Regions from separate parts of the Propionivibrio pelophilus DSM 12018 genome, predicted to be linked through region 2. Evidence: predicted binding sites of a transcription regulator. Region 2 holds the regulator's gene; each other region holds the start of a gene.
What was found. The regulator sigma-54, encoded in region 2, starts transcription at its own class of promoters, with help from an activator protein. The targets are predictions, from matches to a motif close to TGGCACGCTTNCTGCTNA.

Region 1: the regulator sigma-54 is predicted to act here: its motif matches at 2,063-2,080, upstream of BO74_RS12690 (GntP family permease).
Region 3: the regulator sigma-54 is predicted to act here: its motif matches at 2,039-2,056, upstream of BO74_RS08005 (PEP-CTERM sorting domain-containing protein).
Region 4: the regulator sigma-54 is predicted to act here: its motif matches at 2,628-2,645, upstream of metK (methionine adenosyltransferase).

The regions. Positions count from the first base shown of each region.
Region 1 is NZ_JCANUT010000030.1:2,877-7,088, reverse strand. It holds gene BO74_RS12695 (sigma 54-interacting transcriptional regulator) at 36-1,904, opposite strand; gene BO74_RS12690 (GntP family permease) at 2,119-3,450, shown strand; gene BO74_RS12685 (3-isopropylmalate dehydratase large subunit) at 3,477-4,212, shown strand, end outside.
Region 2 is NZ_JCANUT010000022.1:32,326-36,537, forward strand. It holds gene hprK (HPr(Ser) kinase/phosphatase) at 1-842, opposite strand, end outside; gene ptsN (PTS IIA-like nitrogen regulatory protein PtsN) at 863-1,309, opposite strand; gene hpf (ribosome hibernation-promoting factor, HPF/YfiA family) at 1,415-1,741, opposite strand; gene BO74_RS10885 (RNA polymerase factor sigma-54) at 1,864-3,288, opposite strand; gene lptB (LPS export ABC transporter ATP-binding protein) at 3,383-4,129, opposite strand; gene recX (recombination regulator RecX) at 4,151-4,212, opposite strand, start outside.
Region 3 is NZ_JCANUT010000013.1:56,452-60,663, forward strand. It holds gene pepA (flocculation-associated PEP-CTERM protein PepA) at 1-361, opposite strand, end outside; gene BO74_RS08005 (PEP-CTERM sorting domain-containing protein) at 889-1,983, opposite strand; gene BO74_RS08010 (class I SAM-dependent methyltransferase) at 2,247-2,924, shown strand; gene BO74_RS08015 (ThiF family adenylyltransferase) at 2,927-3,796, opposite strand; gene BO74_RS08020 (ABC transporter permease) at 3,899-4,212, shown strand, end outside.
Region 4 is NZ_JCANUT010000005.1:3,468-7,679, forward strand. It holds gene BO74_RS04015 (sensor domain-containing diguanylate cyclase) at 1-16, opposite strand, end outside; gene BO74_RS04020 (HD-GYP domain-containing protein) at 36-1,265, opposite strand; gene metK (methionine adenosyltransferase) at 1,390-2,556, opposite strand; gene BO74_RS04030 (lysophospholipid acyltransferase family protein) at 2,753-3,607, shown strand; gene BO74_RS04035 (glycosyltransferase family 4 protein) at 3,607-4,212, shown strand, end outside.

The sequences.
Region 1 (4,212 bases), on a different contig from region 2:
GCATGAGCAAGGGTGGCGTTTCGTCGCTGCCACCCTTATTTCAAGCCATGCTGCCGCATTTTTCGCCACAAGGTGGTTCGTCCGATTCCCAGTATTTCGGCAGCCAGGGTGTATTTTCCTCTGGCTTTGGCCAGGGCGTTTCTGATCTCGGCGATTTCGTCATAGCCAGCCAATGTCTCCGGTGCGTACTCAACCGGCTCCTCCAGATCTGCCAGCGCCAGTTTGACCGCGTCGGCGCTGATGCTTTGCTGCTTGCACGAGACCATCAGGCGCTGGACGATATTTCTCAGCTCTCTGATGTTCCCAGGCCAGTCGTAACTCTCCAGAGCATTCACCGCACTCGGCGACAACCTCTTTCGCCGGTCGGTCGCGTGCTCCTGAAGAAATGCTTCTGCGAGTGCGCCGATGTCCTGTTTGCGAGAACGCAGGGGTTGGAGGCGAAGTTGAAGTACGTTCAGACGATAGTACAGGTCGGCGCGAAATGCGTTCTGGTCGACGAGTTTTTTAAGGTTCTTGTTGGTGGCGGCGATGACGCGGACGTCGATTGGAATCAGCTTGTCGCTACCGAGGCGCATGACCTTTTTTTCCTGCAGGACGCGGAGCAGCTTTCCTTGTGTCGTGAATTCGATTTCGCCAATCTCGTCGAGAAATAGGGTGCCACCGTGCGCCATCTCGAACACGCCCGGCTTTCCTTTCTGGCTGGCGCCGGTGAACGCGCCACCCACGTAACCGAATAGCTCGCTTTCCAGAATCTGGCCGGGCAAAGCTGCGCAGTTGATGGCCACAAACGGCCCGTCTTTGCATCGGCTGTAGCTATGGCAGCTTTGCGCGAACAACTCCTTGCCGCAACCGGTTTCTCCAATGATCAGGATCGACGAATCGGCCAACGAGTAATCCTTGGCGATTTCGATCGTGCGCCGGACATCTTCGTTCCGGGTCACGATGTCGGCGAAGGTGAAACGGGCAACGTGCCCAGTCGCGTAAATGCGTTGGCGAACCTGGGCTTCCACCTTCTGGATTTGCGCGACGTCCTGAAAGGTGACGATGACGCCGACGCACTGCTCGTTGACGAGGATGGGCACCGTGTTGCACAGCACGTCCGTGTCGTTGATGCTGAGGATCTGGCCGAGATCCTCCTGGCCGGTCGCGATGACGTTCTGGATGCGCAGAGTCGGCCATACGTCGGCAATTTTTCGTCCCATTACCTCGCTGCTGCGCAAACCGGTGATCCGCTCGGCAACGGGGTTGAAGACGGAGATTCGGGTTGTTTGATCGACGGAGAGAATTCCGTCGTAGGAGTAGTCGAGCACGGCGCGGAACACTTCCGCTTTCGCCTTTTCGATGTTTCGCGCATGGGCGATTCGCCGCGCCTCCGCGACGGCCTGGATGATTCCCTCACGGCCGCTCTCGATCAATTCGGCCGGATAGCCGAATTTTTGCGTGGCAAGGAGCGTGACATAGCCACCGACAACGACATCGGCCCCGTCACTAAGCGCCTGCTTGACCTGATCTTCGACTTCATGCTCGGACTCCAGGGGATAAAGTCTCAGGTCAATTCCCAAAGCGGAAATCAGACTTTCGATTCCCCTGATCATCGCCGGGAACGCCACGGCGGCGATGTGGGTTCCATGGCATTTTGCCTTTTCGATAGCCCGAATAATGTCGAACCCGGTAACAGGGATGTCGACAACGATTGCGTCCTGTCCTGAATCGCGAATCGCTGAGGCGGTTCCGCCTCGACTGATGACGATCTCGGTGCCTCGTGAAACGAGCGATGAAACAACGCGGACTCCCTCGCTCAGTAGCCCGACAGAAAAATCAATATCCTTGTCGTTGCCTTCAAGAGCACAGCGTGCCTCGTCAAGAAGGCGTTCTGCCGGGGCAAGAAATGTAATTTTCGTCATTGAAGATTCTCTTTGCGATGAGCTTATGTTGGGTGGGGGCGCTGAATTATTGCATGATTGAAACTTTATGGTACGTGTGTGAAACGATATGGAACATTAGCTCTTCGGCATCTCGGATGATTGCTTGTAACATGCTGTTTATATGTGTGTTTTTTGTTTGGCATGGTCATTGCTAAGCAACTGTCGGATTTTTCCATCACACAAGGAGGGTTATATGTCATCCATAATGGCCTTTGGAATTGGCCTCGTCGTTCTACTGTTTCTCGCGATCAAGCTGCGCATCAGTGCCTTTGTGGCACTGCTTGTCGGCGCGGTAACCATCGGTCTTTTGTCCGGCATGGAAGGCGTTGCCGTCGTCAAGGGAATTACCGAAGGGTTCGGGAAAACCCTGAGCAGCATTGGCATCATCATCATCTTCGGCGTGATGCTCGGAAAGTATCTGGAAGATTCCGGCGGGGCGCGTCGGCTGGCGGTCGATTGCGTCCGGATGCTCGGGCAGAAGAAGTCGCCGTTCGCCATGTCCATCGCCGGTTACCTGATCTCGATTCCGGTGTTCAGCGACGTCGGATACGTCATCCTTTCCCCGCTCGCCAAGGCGATTTCCAACAAGAGCGGCGTGGCGTTTTCCGCGCTGGCGGTCTCGCTGGCGGCGGGTCTTTTGGCGACACACGTTTACGTTCCGCCGACGCCCGGGCCATTGGCCGTTGCCGGATTGCTGAAGATCGATATCGGCCGTGCGATTGCCTATGGCTCGTTCGCCGCGATCTTCATGACGCTGTTCGGCTGGGCCTGGGCGATGTTCTACGTGGCCAGAAAGCACCCGGAAGCCTATCAGTACCACGCGACCAGCACGGATACGCCGGCCGATGTCACCAGCGAGAAGGATATGCCGGGCACGATGCCGTCGCTGTTTCCATTGCTGTTCCCGATGGTGCTGATCCTGCTCAATACGACGAGTTCGATGCTCCTTGGCAAGAAGCACCCGGTGGCGCAGATCTTCGCTTTCATCGGCGATGCCAACGTCGCTCTGGCACTCGGCACGGTATTGGCCATCGTCATGCTCGGCAAGCGAATCGGCAAGGAAAAGGTCCTGAAGATCATGGATGCGGCGCTAACCGAGTCCGGCCAGATCATCTTCATCACCGCGGCCGGTGGTTCGCTTGGCGCGATCCTGAAGATCTCGGGGGCGGGGAATGCCGTTGCGGACTACGTGGCGCAGAGCGGCCTGCCGTTCATCCTGATTCCGTTCGTTATTTCCGGCCTGCTCAAAGCCATTCAGGGTTCTGGCACGGTCGCGGTCATTACCGCGGCTACGCTCTGCGCTCCGATGGCCGCACAACTGAATATGGATCCGATTTTGATCTTCCTGGCCACCGGTGCGGGTGCCCGCCTGATCTGCCATGTCAATGACAGTTTCTTCTGGGTATTCACCAAGATGAACGAGTACGACATGAACATGGGCCTGAAGACGTTGAGCATCAGCGGTTTGCCGATGGCGCTGGGTGGGTTGTTTGCCACCTGGCTGGCTCAAATGTTCATGCTGTAAGACGTAACGCAATCAAGGAGCAAGCAATGCACGCAATTGAAAAAATCATGTCTCGGGCCGCTGGCAAGGACAAGGTGGTTACCGGCGAAATCGTCAACTGCGAGGTCGATCTCGCGGGTGTCAACGACCTCTATCTGCAAACGATTCGCTCGTTTCACGAAATCGGCGGCACGCGGGTTTACGATCCGAAAAAACTGATCGTCTTCCTCGATCACTACGCCCCGGCCTCGTCGATCATGCAGGCGGCGAACCAGAAACAGTTCCGCGAGTTCTGTTGGGAGCAGGGCATCGATCTGCTGATGGACATCGATCAGGGGGTTTGCCATCAGGTCCTGGCCGACAAGGGGTTGGCGTATCCCGGGCAACTGCTGGTCGTCACCGATTCGCACACGACGACGCACGGGGCCTTCGGTGCCTTCGGTACGGGCGTGGGTGCGACAGATCTGGCAATCATCATGGCCACCGGCAAACTGTGGTTCCGCGTGCCGGAAATCATCCGCATCAATCTCGAAGGCACAGTACAGCACGGCGTCTATGCCAAGGACGTGATCCTGCACATCATCGGCAAGCTGGGCGCCGATTACGGCGTCTACAAGGCCATCGAATTCACCGGGCCGGTACTCAAACAGTTCAGCATGTCCGAGCGCATGGCGCTGTGCAACATGACGACCGAGATGGGCGCGAAGACTTGCTACATCCAGCCCGACGAAATCACGATGGCGTACGTGGATGCCAAGGTTAACGCTGACTTTGAGATCGTCA
Region 2 (4,212 bases):
GCCGCCTCCAGAAGAACGGCCAGATTTCGTCCAGGTGCAACATGGAAGCACACCTTGCGAACCGGAATACCCAAAATTTCCTGCGACTGGGAATCAAGCGGCAATCTCGGGAAGTCCTCGCCCGGTACGTTTCTCTGCAAATGCACGATCAGTTTGAGCTTCATTTTGCGCCGGGCTGCGGTTTCCCCGAAGATCGTGCGGATGTTGAGCAAGCCGAGGCCACGCACTTCCAGATAGTCCTTGAGCATTCCGGGGCAGCGACCTTCGATCGTTGTCGGAGCCGTGCGCGCAAGTTCAACAACATCGTCGGCAACGAGGCCGTGTCCACGCGAAACCAGCTCCAGGGCCAATTCACTCTTTCCGATTCCGGACTCGCCGGTAATCAGCACCCCCATCCCGAAAACATCCATGAACACGCCGTGCGCAGAAACGGTATCGGCAAATCGACGGGCCAGGTAGATATGCAGCAGATCGATGACCGCGGAGCAGGCCTTCGGGCTCTTGAACAAAGGCGTCCCGGTTTTTTCGCAGATCTCAGGCAAACCTGGCATCGGCTCGAGATCGTCAGCGATGATCAAGGCCGGCGGTTCACACGCCATCAAATCGTCGATCTGCCGGTGCCAGCGATCCATGCCGGCACGCCCTGCCCAGTTCTGCTCGGCTTTGCCGATAACCTGCACGCGGTGGCTATAAATCAGATTGAGGTGGCCGACAACGTCCGGCCCATAGGTTTCCATGTCCTTGAGCTCGACATGGCGCTCGACCCCCACGGCGGCGACCCAGGTCAGTTTCAGTTTTTCCAGGTGATCCTGATAAAGCTGGGTAATGCTCAATTTGCGGATGGATAGCATTCTTGGCACCTTCAGGTAGCGAATGTCTGCCGTACCGCTTCCGCATCCGCGGCCGAGGACAAGGCTTCTCGGCAGGAACGATCGGAAAAGCGCTCGGCCAGCTCGGAAAGGATCTGCAGATGCTGCTCGGTTGCTTGTTCGGGAACGAGCAACACAAACAACAACGAAACAGGCTCACCGTCCGGCGAGTCGAAGGGGATCGGCGAGACCAGCCGAATAAACGCCCCACAGGCTTCCTTCAGGCCCTTGATACGTCCATGCGGAATAGCGATGCCCCGCCCGAGGCCAGTCGACCCGAGTTTCTCGCGCGAAAAGAGGCTATCGAACACCGCGCTGCGGGCAATACCCTGATTATTTTCAAAAACAAGCCCCGCGTGTTCGAAAACACGCTTCTTGCTGCTCGCCTCCAAATCCAGAACGATGTTTTCGAGGGGAAGTAACTGGCTGATCTGGCTCATGGTAATGCTGTCGACGCGCCCGAGAAAAAACGGAAGGGCTAGGGGAAAACAATAAAAGGCGGATTTGGCCGCCTCAACGACCAAATCCGCCTGACAAGGGTAACGTTATTCGACGACGCTTTGCTGGCTCAACTTCTCGCCACGATGATGGTCCTGCAACTTCTGCTTATACTTCTGAACCTGACGGTCCAGCTTGTCGGCCAGAATGTCAATGGCAGCGTAAAGATCCTCATCGATCGACTCGACGTAGATGTCCTTGCCGGCCAGATGCACCGTAACCTCGGCTTTCTGCTTCAGCTTTTCCACCGACAAGATCACGCTCACATCGATAACATGATCGAAATGACGTGTAACCCGCTCGAGCTTGCCGGTAACGTAGTCACGCAACGCCGGGGTAATTTCGAGATGGTGTCCACTGATTTGCAGGTTCATGGTGTAGCTCCTTTCAAGAGGATAGCCGCCAGAGCGACTTTCTAAACCCCTCTCGCCAATTTGCGCGAGAGAGACAGGGGTAAGGGTAGCATGTCATCGTCAGACACAGAACAGCGGCCTCGCTAGATCGTCTTGCGCAGTTTAACGGGGGGAATATTCAGCGATTCCCTGTATTTGGCGATCGTCCGCCGGGCAACAACAATCCCCTGCTGCCCGAGAAGGTCGGCGATCTGGCTGTCCGAAAGCGGCTTTTTTGCATCTTCCGCACCGACCAGTTGCTTTATCAGTGCGCGAATGGCCGTCGCCGAGCACGCCCCCCCCGCTTCCGTCGCCACATGACTGCCGAAGAAATACTTCAGTTCGAAGATGCCACGCGGCGTCGCCATGTATTTTTGCGTTGTCACCCGGGATACCGTCGACTCGTGCAAACCGAGTGTCTCGGCGATTTCCCTGAGCACCAGCGGCCGCATGGCAACTTCGCCATGATCGAAAAACTGGCGCTGACGGTCGACGATGGACTGCGCCACGCGCAGAATCGTGTCAAAGCGCTGCTGAACATTCTTGATCAGCCAGCGGGCCTCCTGTAATTGCCCCGACAACCCCGAGCCACGCTGCCGCGAGAGGATCTGGGCATACAGGCTGTTGATGCGCAAGCGCGGATAGGCATCCGAATTGATGTTGACCGTCCATTGGCCACGAACCTTGCGCACGACCACATCCGGGGTGATATAGCGCGCATCGGGCGCGGCGTAGCTAGCCCCGGGACGAGGATTGAGGCTGCGTATCAGGAACTGCGCTTCACGCAGCTGGTCATCATCGCACTCCGTGAGCTTCCTGAGCCGGGCGAAATCCCGTCCGGCAAGGAGGTCGAGATGATTGCGTACGATTGCCAGAGCCAAGCGCTGCGTCTCGTCCACGGGGAGCGCATTCAGTTGCAGCACCAGGCATTCTTGCGCACTTCTCGCGCCTACGCCCGTCGGGTCGAAGTTCTGGAGGTGTTTCAACGCAATCTGCAACTCTTCCGGCTCGATCTCGAGCTCAGGTGGCAGAGCTTCAACCAATTCGTCCAGCGACTGGGTCAGATAGCCATCATCGTCCAGCGCGTCGATCAGGCATTGAACAAGCGTGCGGTCGCGCGCAGGCAAGTTCATCAGGCCCAGTTGCCAGGAGAGGTGCTCACGCAGGGAAGTGGTCGCGGCCTGAACGTCCTGATAGTCACCGTCGTCGTCATCGAAAGATCCCGACGTGCTGGCGTAATTTCCTTCCGCCGCATCACCAAGCCAGCTATCCTCATCTTTCGAATCGGGCATGCTCGGCGTTTCCGGTTCTTCAGCCTTCCTGTCCTCGCTTGCAGCATCTTGACCGGACTCCGGGGGAGCCGCGGAATAGTTTTCGTCCTCGCGCTCGAGTAGGGGATTTTCCTGCAGATACTTCTCGAGTTCCTGTTCAAGCTCAAGCGTCGACAGCTGCAGCAACTTGATCGATTGCTGGAGTTGCGGCGTCAGCGCCAGGTGCTGCGTTAGCTTGAGCTGGAGAGATGGCTTCATGTTGGGAACAGGGCGGCAAGAAACTGCATGCTCGGCACACCGCTATTACAGACAATTTTTTGACGAAACGGTCGAGCCGGTATCAGAGGCGAGATCACAGGCGGAAATTCTCGCCAAGATAGACCTTACGTACGTTTTCATTATAAATGATTTCATCTGGCCGGCCAGCCGCCAGCACCCCGCCCTCGTTGAGGATATAGGCGTGATCGCAAATCCCAAGCGTCTCGCGCACGTTATGGTCGGTGATCAGCACGCCGATGTTGCGTTCCTTGAGGAAGCGGATGATTTTCTGGATATCCAACACGGCGATCGGGTCGACCCCGGCAAACGGCTCGTCGAGCAGAATGAAGCGCGGATCGGTAGACAACGCCCGCGCGATTTCCACCCGCCGCCGCTCGCCGCCGGACAGCGAGGCCGCCGAGCTGTTGCGGATATGGCTGATATGAAGCTCTTCCAGCAACTGCTCGGCGCGATGTTCGACTTCTTCACGTGGCAGCTTGCGTAGTTCAAGCACCGCCTTGATGTTCTCGACGACCGTCAGCTTGCGGAACACCGAGGCTTCCTGGGGAAGATAGGACACCCCGAGCTTGGCACGCTGGTGGATGGGCAAGTGGGTAATCTTTCTATCATTCAGATAAACATCGCCTCCATCGCAGGCCACGAGACCAACCACCATGTAGAAACAGGTCGTTTTCCCCGCACCATTCGGCCCCAGCAATCCGACGACCTCACCGCTACGCACTTCGAGCGAGACATCCTCGACGACGGTCCGCTTCTTGTAGCGTTTCTTGAGGTTACGCGTGGATAGCTTGCTGCTTTCGCCCAAGTTGTTTTCGGACATCAGATTGTTTTCGGACATCTCTTATTGATCGCCTTCGTAATCACCACGCAACAAACGGCGAATGATATCCCCGGAGAATCCGC
Region 3 (4,212 bases), on a different contig from region 2:
TGTAGAGACCGTTAAGTTTGTCGGCCTCAAAATAAGTGAAGTTATCGCTAAACCCTAGAACACTGGATTCGTCTACAGTGAACTCGTTGAACGTGCCGATGGCCGAAGCTGAGGCACTTGCAAGACCCAAAACCGATGTGACGGCCAGGGAAAGCAAAGTTTTTTTCATAACAGTTCTCCTTTCGATAAGAACATTATCCAGCCATTTTGGCCTCACCCTAACTAATGCAAGTGGTGTGCCATACGTCGTAACTTTATGAATATAAAGGATTGGTGTTGTTTTTTGCTTTGTTTTTTGTTTTGCTGTGTAAAGTATCTCGACAATGGCTCTGCTTGTTGAAAGATGTTCTTGGCGCTTCAAGGTACGGTAGCGTGTGGCACGTGAAGAGCTCCCCGCGTTGATCCTGGCGTGGCGACTGGGGCACGGTATCGCTATCGGATGCATACGGAACTGCGTCTCGCAGATGAGGTGGCGTGGCCGTTCTGCGATTGTTCCTTCGATACCGCGAATATCTCCAATTCTGTTTAGGAAAGCCCCATAAACGTTGAAAAAGCTGCGGAAACACTCCTCTTGCCCCGACCAATTGTGCTCGCTGATCAAGCAATCTACGAAAACGCTATTTGTTCAGCGTTTACTTAAGGAAACGCTGAAATATTCGTCACCCCGGCGAAGGCCGGGGTCCAGTTCGTTGAATTTTCTGGATTCCGGCCTTCGCCGGAATGACAAATCTTCAATAAATCAGCACGTCCTATATTTCTCTTTTGTGATCTCGCCGAGACTCGTCGGAAGCATTGCGGAACGTGTCGACTATTTGTGGGGTGAGAAAATCGAGCTACAAAAAAACGGCGACCGAAGTCGCCGTTTGAGTGTTGTGCCAGAGAACCGATTCAGGACTTCCGGCGACGGATCATTCCGAGGCCAAGGAGTGGAAGGCCAACCAGCAACAGGGTTGCCGGTTCCGGAACGTCTTGTCTTACATCGGCCGCCATGATGAAGATGTCGTCGTAGCCACCGTCGTTGCACGCCGTGGCAAGAGGTCCTTCGGTAACGAAGCAACCGATCTTGACTTGCGCGGACAGTACGTCGTAACCGAGGCTCATGTAATACTCGAGGTTTTCGTCAAGTTCCGGGATATAGGAAATCCATTCGGCCCCGTTGGTACCCAGGTTGTTCGAAATGTGCGTGTAGCCGTCTGGGCAGGTCGTTGCTCCGCCGATAAGCGGCATAAACGTGCCATCCGGCAGGACGCAGATGTCGCCGGCGATGTAGGTCATGTCTGTGTAGTAGTTAATGGCCGTCGGGGTGATTCCGTCGAAGGTCTTGGTGGTCGTGAAATCGTAGACATGAGAAGCAGGAATCTGCAAATCACCGGGGGTGCGCCCGTCGTTCAGCGTGAGTTCGAAATTGAGCGGGGCAAGGCTCCCGTCGACATCGCGTAGCGTCACCATGGACCAGATCTGGGTGGCTTGTCCAGTGCCGCCGGTTTCATTGAAATCGTAACCGATCAGCATGTTGTAACGTGTGTCGCCAATGGTAAGTGCATCGATCAGCGATTGGATCGTCATGTCCCACGCTTTGGTCGAGTCACCGTCAGTCGGGCCGTTGATCGGTTCGGCTGCAGTTGCGCTATCAAAATTCCCATTATTGGGAACTTCGTACGCTTGGTCGATCTGCGTACTGAAATCCGTATTGATAGGAATCTGGCCGCCCGCACCAGTACCTACCACGACCATTGATTTCAGTGCGCCCTGGTTCGCATCGACCACGTAACCTGCTGGTTCCGACGTGTTAGTTGGACTGATGCTAGCCAGATAGTTAAGGAAGGTCGTCGAACAACTGACGAAATCTCCTTCCGCCAAGCAAGCCTGATTGTTCATGATGTCCAGGCTTGGGGGGGAGTAGAGATACAACTCTGCTGCCGCCTGGCCAGGAATCATTCCGAACATTGTGCTCGCGATCAATGCATGTGCAAGTTTTCTCATGGCCATACTCCTTCGTTTCTTGCTTTGTCAGCAAAGGACTTTCTGCACCGATTTATAAGCATTTTTAGTGCCGAAAGTTATAACTCGTTGAAACTTGTTTTGTTTATTATCTAAGTCATATCTCTTGGTGTTGGTTTGTAAAGTTTTTCGACATTCCGCTGACGCGTGACTGATATCCTTCTTCCGATTGATGAGGCAAGGTGTCAGGGCTTTGTATTCAACTACGTTGACTGTCTATCATGGACAAAGGGAGGAATACGGAATTGGAAACAGGACAGATGCCTTCAGGGAAGTCCCGGGACGAGATTGCTGAAGCCTACAAGTCGGATCCGTGGTGGTACGACGTCCGAGGCTTTTTCATTCTCACCTTCGCATACAACAGCACACTGGGATCACAATTACGTTTTTTCGGGCCGAACTATGGCCCGGATCATCTCGAGGTGGCCTGTGGCACGGGGACGCTTCTTGAGCTGATTCTGCGCTGGCGGCGGTGGAAAAAGCTGCCTCCCGTTCATATTGTCGGCGTGGACTACGCTGAGTCGATGCTGGCCGGGGCGCGCCATCGTTTCCGCAAGCATCCGGAAATCGAGTTGCGCCATGCCGATGCGGCGGCATTGCCGTTCGGGGATGATTCGTTCGATACCGCGAATATCGCCAATTCGGTTCATTGCTTTCCCGACGTCGATGGGGCGTTGCGGGATATTTATCGGGTGCTGAAGACTGACGGGACGCTGGCGGCCAATGTCCTGCTTTACCCGCGCGGTGGCTGGCCGCTGAGAAACATCGCGGAGCGCATCAACCGCTGGGGGATTAAAAAAGGCATCCTTTATACGCCGTACGAGCAATCTGACATCCGCCAGCGATTTCTGGATGCCGGATTTGCGATGGTGTCCGAGGCGGTGTCCGGGAATTGTTACAACATCCTGGTCCGGAAACCGTAGATTCACTGGCCCGATCGGGCCAATTGGGCCTTGACCAGCGTCCTCATCAGAATCTGCAAGGGGTTGCGGTGACCGCCCGGGCGCCATGTGCGGGTAAATCGCTGCCGGTAGGCGTCGAACTGGCTGCCCCAGGGCGCCAGGTGGACACCACGGCGTCTCAGCAGGAGCTTGAGCGTTTCGACGGCGGCCACTCCGGCGCATAACTGGCAGGCCGCTATGCTGGACGGGCCCTTGCGGTTGGCGAGATCGATCCGGCTCATGTCGGCGACATAGCCGCGCTGCAGCATGGCTGGGGACAAGCCGACCAGGAAGCGGATCGCCATTTCCAGTTCATCGGCGCAGTCCTTGAGGCCGAAGTAGTCTTCGAAAGACATTCCGCCGGGGCCGAAGACCAACTGTGCGGTTCCCATACCCAGTGGTGCAGCGGTGACGGCCGGGATTTTTCTTTCCTGGCATGCGGCAAATGTCATTTGTCGTGCGTCGAACGCAAAGAAGTCCAGACCATCGACGTAAACCTCGGCGTCCTCCAGAAAATCGTCGAGCGTGTCCCGCCGAATGCCTTGGGGAAAACAGCGCAATTCGATTTCCGGGTTGATGTCTTTGGCCATTTCAGCGAGGACATCGAGTTTCGGGTGCCCGACGCTGCACATCGTCGCACCGACCTGTCGATTGAAATTGACCAGGTCGAAAGCGTCGAAATCGGCGATCGAGAATTTTCCTATCCCCAGGCGAGCGAGTGTCAGGAGGTGTACGCCCCCAACTCCACCAAGTCCGCCAATGGCCACCCGTGCATTCCGCAGACGAGCCTGTTCGGCCTCGGTCACCCAGCCAATGTTGCGCGAGAATGCGGCATCATAGTCGAACGCTTGCATGGTTAACTCCGAATTAGCAGCACCGGAACGCTTACGGAATCCGGTTCGACGGACTAAACTTATCAAGCTCACAGTAAACGTTAATTCAGATAGCCGCAAATCATGCAGAGTCTTTCTCGTGATCTCCAGTTGGCGATGCGCAATCTGCACCGGAATGCCCGGCGAAGCGCTGTGGCCTTGCTGACGGTCGCGGCCGGTGTCGTTGCGTTCCTGCTGGCCGGTGGATTTATCGCCTGGATTCTCGCCGATGGCCGGGAGGCAACGATCCATTCGCAACTCGGGCACGTCCAGATCGTTCGTCCCGGCTACTATGAGCGTGGCATTGCTGATCCGTATGCTTTTCTCTTGCCCGCGGATTCTTCGGAGCTGCAACAGATTTCGGCCATTCCCGGTGTCGTTTCGCTGACGCCGCGTCT
Region 4 (4,212 bases), on a different contig from region 2:
AGGGGGCGGCCGGCACGTTCCGTCTCCCGTTCGGGTCAGAGGGCGTCCAGCCCTGACCACAATGCATTCAGATCCGGAAAGTTCCACTTCGCGGGGTCTTCCCGGCTGGCGATTTTTTCCGGGCAGCCGGGCTGCGCGAGGTCGATGACTTCCGTCGGAATCCGCGTGTTGCTGCGCGTCGAGAAAAATACCTTGATCCGCGGCGTCAGCAACGACCTGGCCGACTGTTCGATGACGAGGCCCAGACGGCCGGAGTTGAGCCGGACCAGCGAGCCGATCGGGTAGATGCCGAGGCTCTTGACGAAGGCCTGGAACACTGTCGGATCGAAGTGGCCGGCCCACTCGGCCATCTTGCGCAGCGACTCGGCAGGGTCCCAGCCGGCCTTGTAGGGGCGGTTGGAGGTGATCGCGTCGTAGACGTCGCAGACGGCGCCCATCTTGGCGTACAGGCTAATTTCCTTGTTCTTGAGCCCCTTCGGGTAGCCCGAGCCGTCGGTCTTTTCGTGATGATGCAGGACCACGTCGAAGGTGATGTCGTCGATGTCGTGGCTTTCCTGCAGCAGCTTGTAGCCTTCCGCCGGATGGTTCTTCATGATCCGGAATTCGTCGTCGGTGAGCTTGCCCGGCTTGTTGAGCACCTCCATAGGCATCATCGCCTTGCCCAGATCGTGCAGCAGGCCGGCGATGCCGAGCTTGCTGACCAGATCCTCGTCGAGCTTGAGTTGACGGCCCAGGGCGATCATCAGCGCGCAGACGGCGACCGAATGCATGTAGGTGTAGTCGTCGGCGGTTTTCAGGCGGGCGAGGCTGATCAGGGCGCCGGGGTTGCGCGTCACCGAATCGGAGATTTCCTCGACAAGCTTTTTTGCGTTGCCGGCGTCGATGGCTTTGCCCATCCGCGCTTCCTGGAACATCGAGGTGACCGCGCGCCGGGCCTGGGCGCAGATCCTGGCGGCGCGGGCCAGTTCCTCCTTGGTCGACGTCGGTGCTATTTCACGTTGCGCTTCGGCGGCCTTGTGCAGCTCGGCGTCAACCTGCGCCTCCGACTCGGCCTCGGAAATCGCCGATTCATCCGGGGCAACGTCGATGCCTTTCGCGCAGTCGATCCACACTTCCTGGATGCTGCTCGCCCGGATGCGCTCGATGTCCTTCGGGTCGGTAATCACGAAGGAATTGCGCCAGAACGGGTGTTCCATCCAGGAGCCGCAGAATTCCTTGAGGAACATCCCGACGGTGAGTTGCTTGACACTGATTCTCTTGAGCATTTTGGGCGAGGATGGAGGGCGCAGGTCGAAGTTTTATCAGAAATTCTTCCTGGCCGCCATGCGCCTGAAAGATACAAAAAAGCCGACGAACGGCGTCGTCGGCTTTCCGGCTTGCGCAGGGAAATTACAGACCGGCGTCGGCGCGCAACGCGGGGGCCTTGTCGATCGCTTCCCAGGTGAATTCCGGCTCCTCGCGACCGAAGTGGCCGTAGGCGGCGGTCTTGGTGTAGATCGGCCGAAGCAGGTCAAGCGTCTGGATGATGCCCTTCGGGCGCAGGTCGAAGTGCTGGCCAACCAGTTCGGCGATCTTTTCGTCGGCGATCTTGCCGGTGCCGAAGGTTTCGACCATCAGCGACACGGGCTTGGCGACACCGATGGCGTAGGCGATCTGCACTTCGCAACGGTCGGCGAGGCCGGCGGCGACGACGTTTTTCGCCACGTAGCGCGCGGCGTAGGCCGCCGAGCGGTCGACCTTGGACGGGTCCTTGCCCGAGAAGGCTCCGCCGCCGTGACGAGCGGTGCCACCGTAGGTGTCGACGATGATCTTGCGCCCGGTCAGGCCGCAGTCACCGTGCGGGCCGCCGACGACGAAGCGGCCGGTCGGGTTGATCAGGAAGCGGGTCTTGTCGGTCAGCATGTCCTTCGGCAGGACCGGCTTGATGATTTCCTCGATCACCGCCTCGGAGAGCTGGGCGTGCGAAATGTCCGGGTTGTGTTGCGTGGAGACGACGACGGTGTCGATGGCTACCGGCTTGCCGTCGACGTAGTGCACCGAGAGCTGGCTTTTGGCGTCCGGGCGCAGCCACGGCAGGCGGCCGTCCTTGCGTACCTCGGCCTGGCGCTGCATGAGGCGGTGCGCATAGTAGATCGGGAACGGCATCAGTGTCGGCGTTTCGCGGCAGGCGTAGCCGAACATCAGGCCCTGGTCGCCGGCGCCCTGGTCGAGGTCGATGCCCTGGCCTTCATTGACGCCCTGGGCGATGTCCGGCGACTGGCGGTTGATCGCCGCGAGCACGGCGCAGCTCTTGTAGTCGAAGCCGATTTCGGAATCGTTGTAGCCGATGCGGCGCACGGCTTCCTGGGCGATCTCGCGGTAGTTGATGTGCGCCTTGGTGGTGATTTCGCCGGAAATCACGACGAGGCCGGTGGATACCAGCGTCTCGCAGGCGACGCGGCCCGTCGGGTCTTCAGCCAGGATGGCGTCGAGGACGGAATCGGAAATCTGGTCGGCGACCTTGTCGGGATGGCCTTCGCCAACCGACTCGGAGGTAAAGAGATACTCTCTGGACATGTGACATGTGCTCCAATGAAAAACCCCGGTACGACAGCGAAGTCGACTCCGGGGTTCGAGCAGACGACGCTTTAGCAGTATTTGCAGCATCTGACGATGCTTTTCGCCCTGCAAGTTGTCCTGATTAACTCGGCGAATGGGATAATTGTAGTTTTTCGGAAATCCGGGGTCAAACCCGTTATCAACAGGGTTATTCGTGGCGTTCGTCTTTCGTCTGCTCAGTCATCTGCCGCTCCTTTGGCTGCATCGCCTGGGCGCCGTCGCCGGCTGGCTGTCCTGGCTGTTTTCCCCGACCTATCGGCGGCACCTGCGCGAGAACATGCAGCTGGCGCTCGGCGAGGCGGGCGAACGCCGCGTGCGGGCGGCGGCCGTCGCCGAGGCCGGGCGGCAGTCGCTGGAGCTGCCGAAAATCTGGTTGCGCCCGTTGGAGGAAGTCGTCGGGCGTGTTGTGAAAGTGTCCGGCTGGGAGCTGGCCGAGGCGGCGATGCGCGACGGCAGGGGCATCCTCTATCTCACCCCGCATCTCGGTTGCTTCGAAGTGACCGCACAGTACCTGTCGACGCATGCCCCGATCACCGTGCTCTACCGCCCGCCGAAGCAGCGCTGGCTGCAGGCGATGATCGAGGAGAGGCGCGCGCGCGGGCAGTTGCGTATCGCGGCGGCCGATCTGGCCGGCGTGCGTTCGCTGATCAAGGCGCTGAAAAAGGGCGAGGCGGTCGGCATGCTGCCGGACCAGGCACCGAAGATGGGCGAGGGGCGCTGGCTCGACTTCTTTGGCAAGCCGGCCTACACGATGACGCTGGCGGCGCGGCTGACCGAAACCCACGCGGCGGTGATCATGGTCTGGGCCGAGCGCCTGCCGGGCGGCGCGGGTTACCATTTTCACCTGCAGGCGCCGTCGCAACCGATCACCGGGACGACCGAGGAGCGTGCGCAGCGGATCAATCACGAGATCGAACGCCTGATCATGCAGTGCCCGGCGCAGTATCTGTGGAGCTACAACCGCTACAAACGTCCGCGCGGCGTCGAGCCGCCTCCGGAGAATCGCTGATGCAACTCGCCTTCTGTCTCTACAAGTACTTTCCGTTCGGCGGCCTGCAGCGCGACTTTCTGCGCATCGCGCTGGCCTGTCAGGCGCGCGGGCACGCGATCCGCGTTTATACGATGGGCTGGGAGGGCGAAATTCCTCCCGGGTTCGAGGTCGTCGTCGTGCCGGTGAGCGCGTTCAGCAACGTCCGGCGCAATGCTCGCTTCACCGACTGGGTTTTCCGCGACCTCGAGCGGCGGCCGGCCGATCGCGTGGTCGGTTTCAACAAGATGCCCGGCCTCGATGTCTATTTCGCCGCCGATCCGTGTTACGAGGAGAAGGCGCGCACGCTGCGCAATCCACTCTACCGGCTCTCCGCCCGTTACCGCCATTTCGCCGCCTACGAGCGCGCCGTCTTTGCGCCGGAGAGCACGACCGAGATCCTGATGATCTCGCAGGTGCAGCAGCCGTTCTTCGAGAAGCACTACGGCACGCCGCCGCAGCGTTTCCACCTCTTGCCGCCGGGAATCGCGCGCGACCGGCGGGCGCCGGCCAATGCGGCGGAAATTCGCGCCGCTTTCCGCAAGGAATTCGGGCTGGGCGACGATGACCTGCTGCTTCTGCAAGTC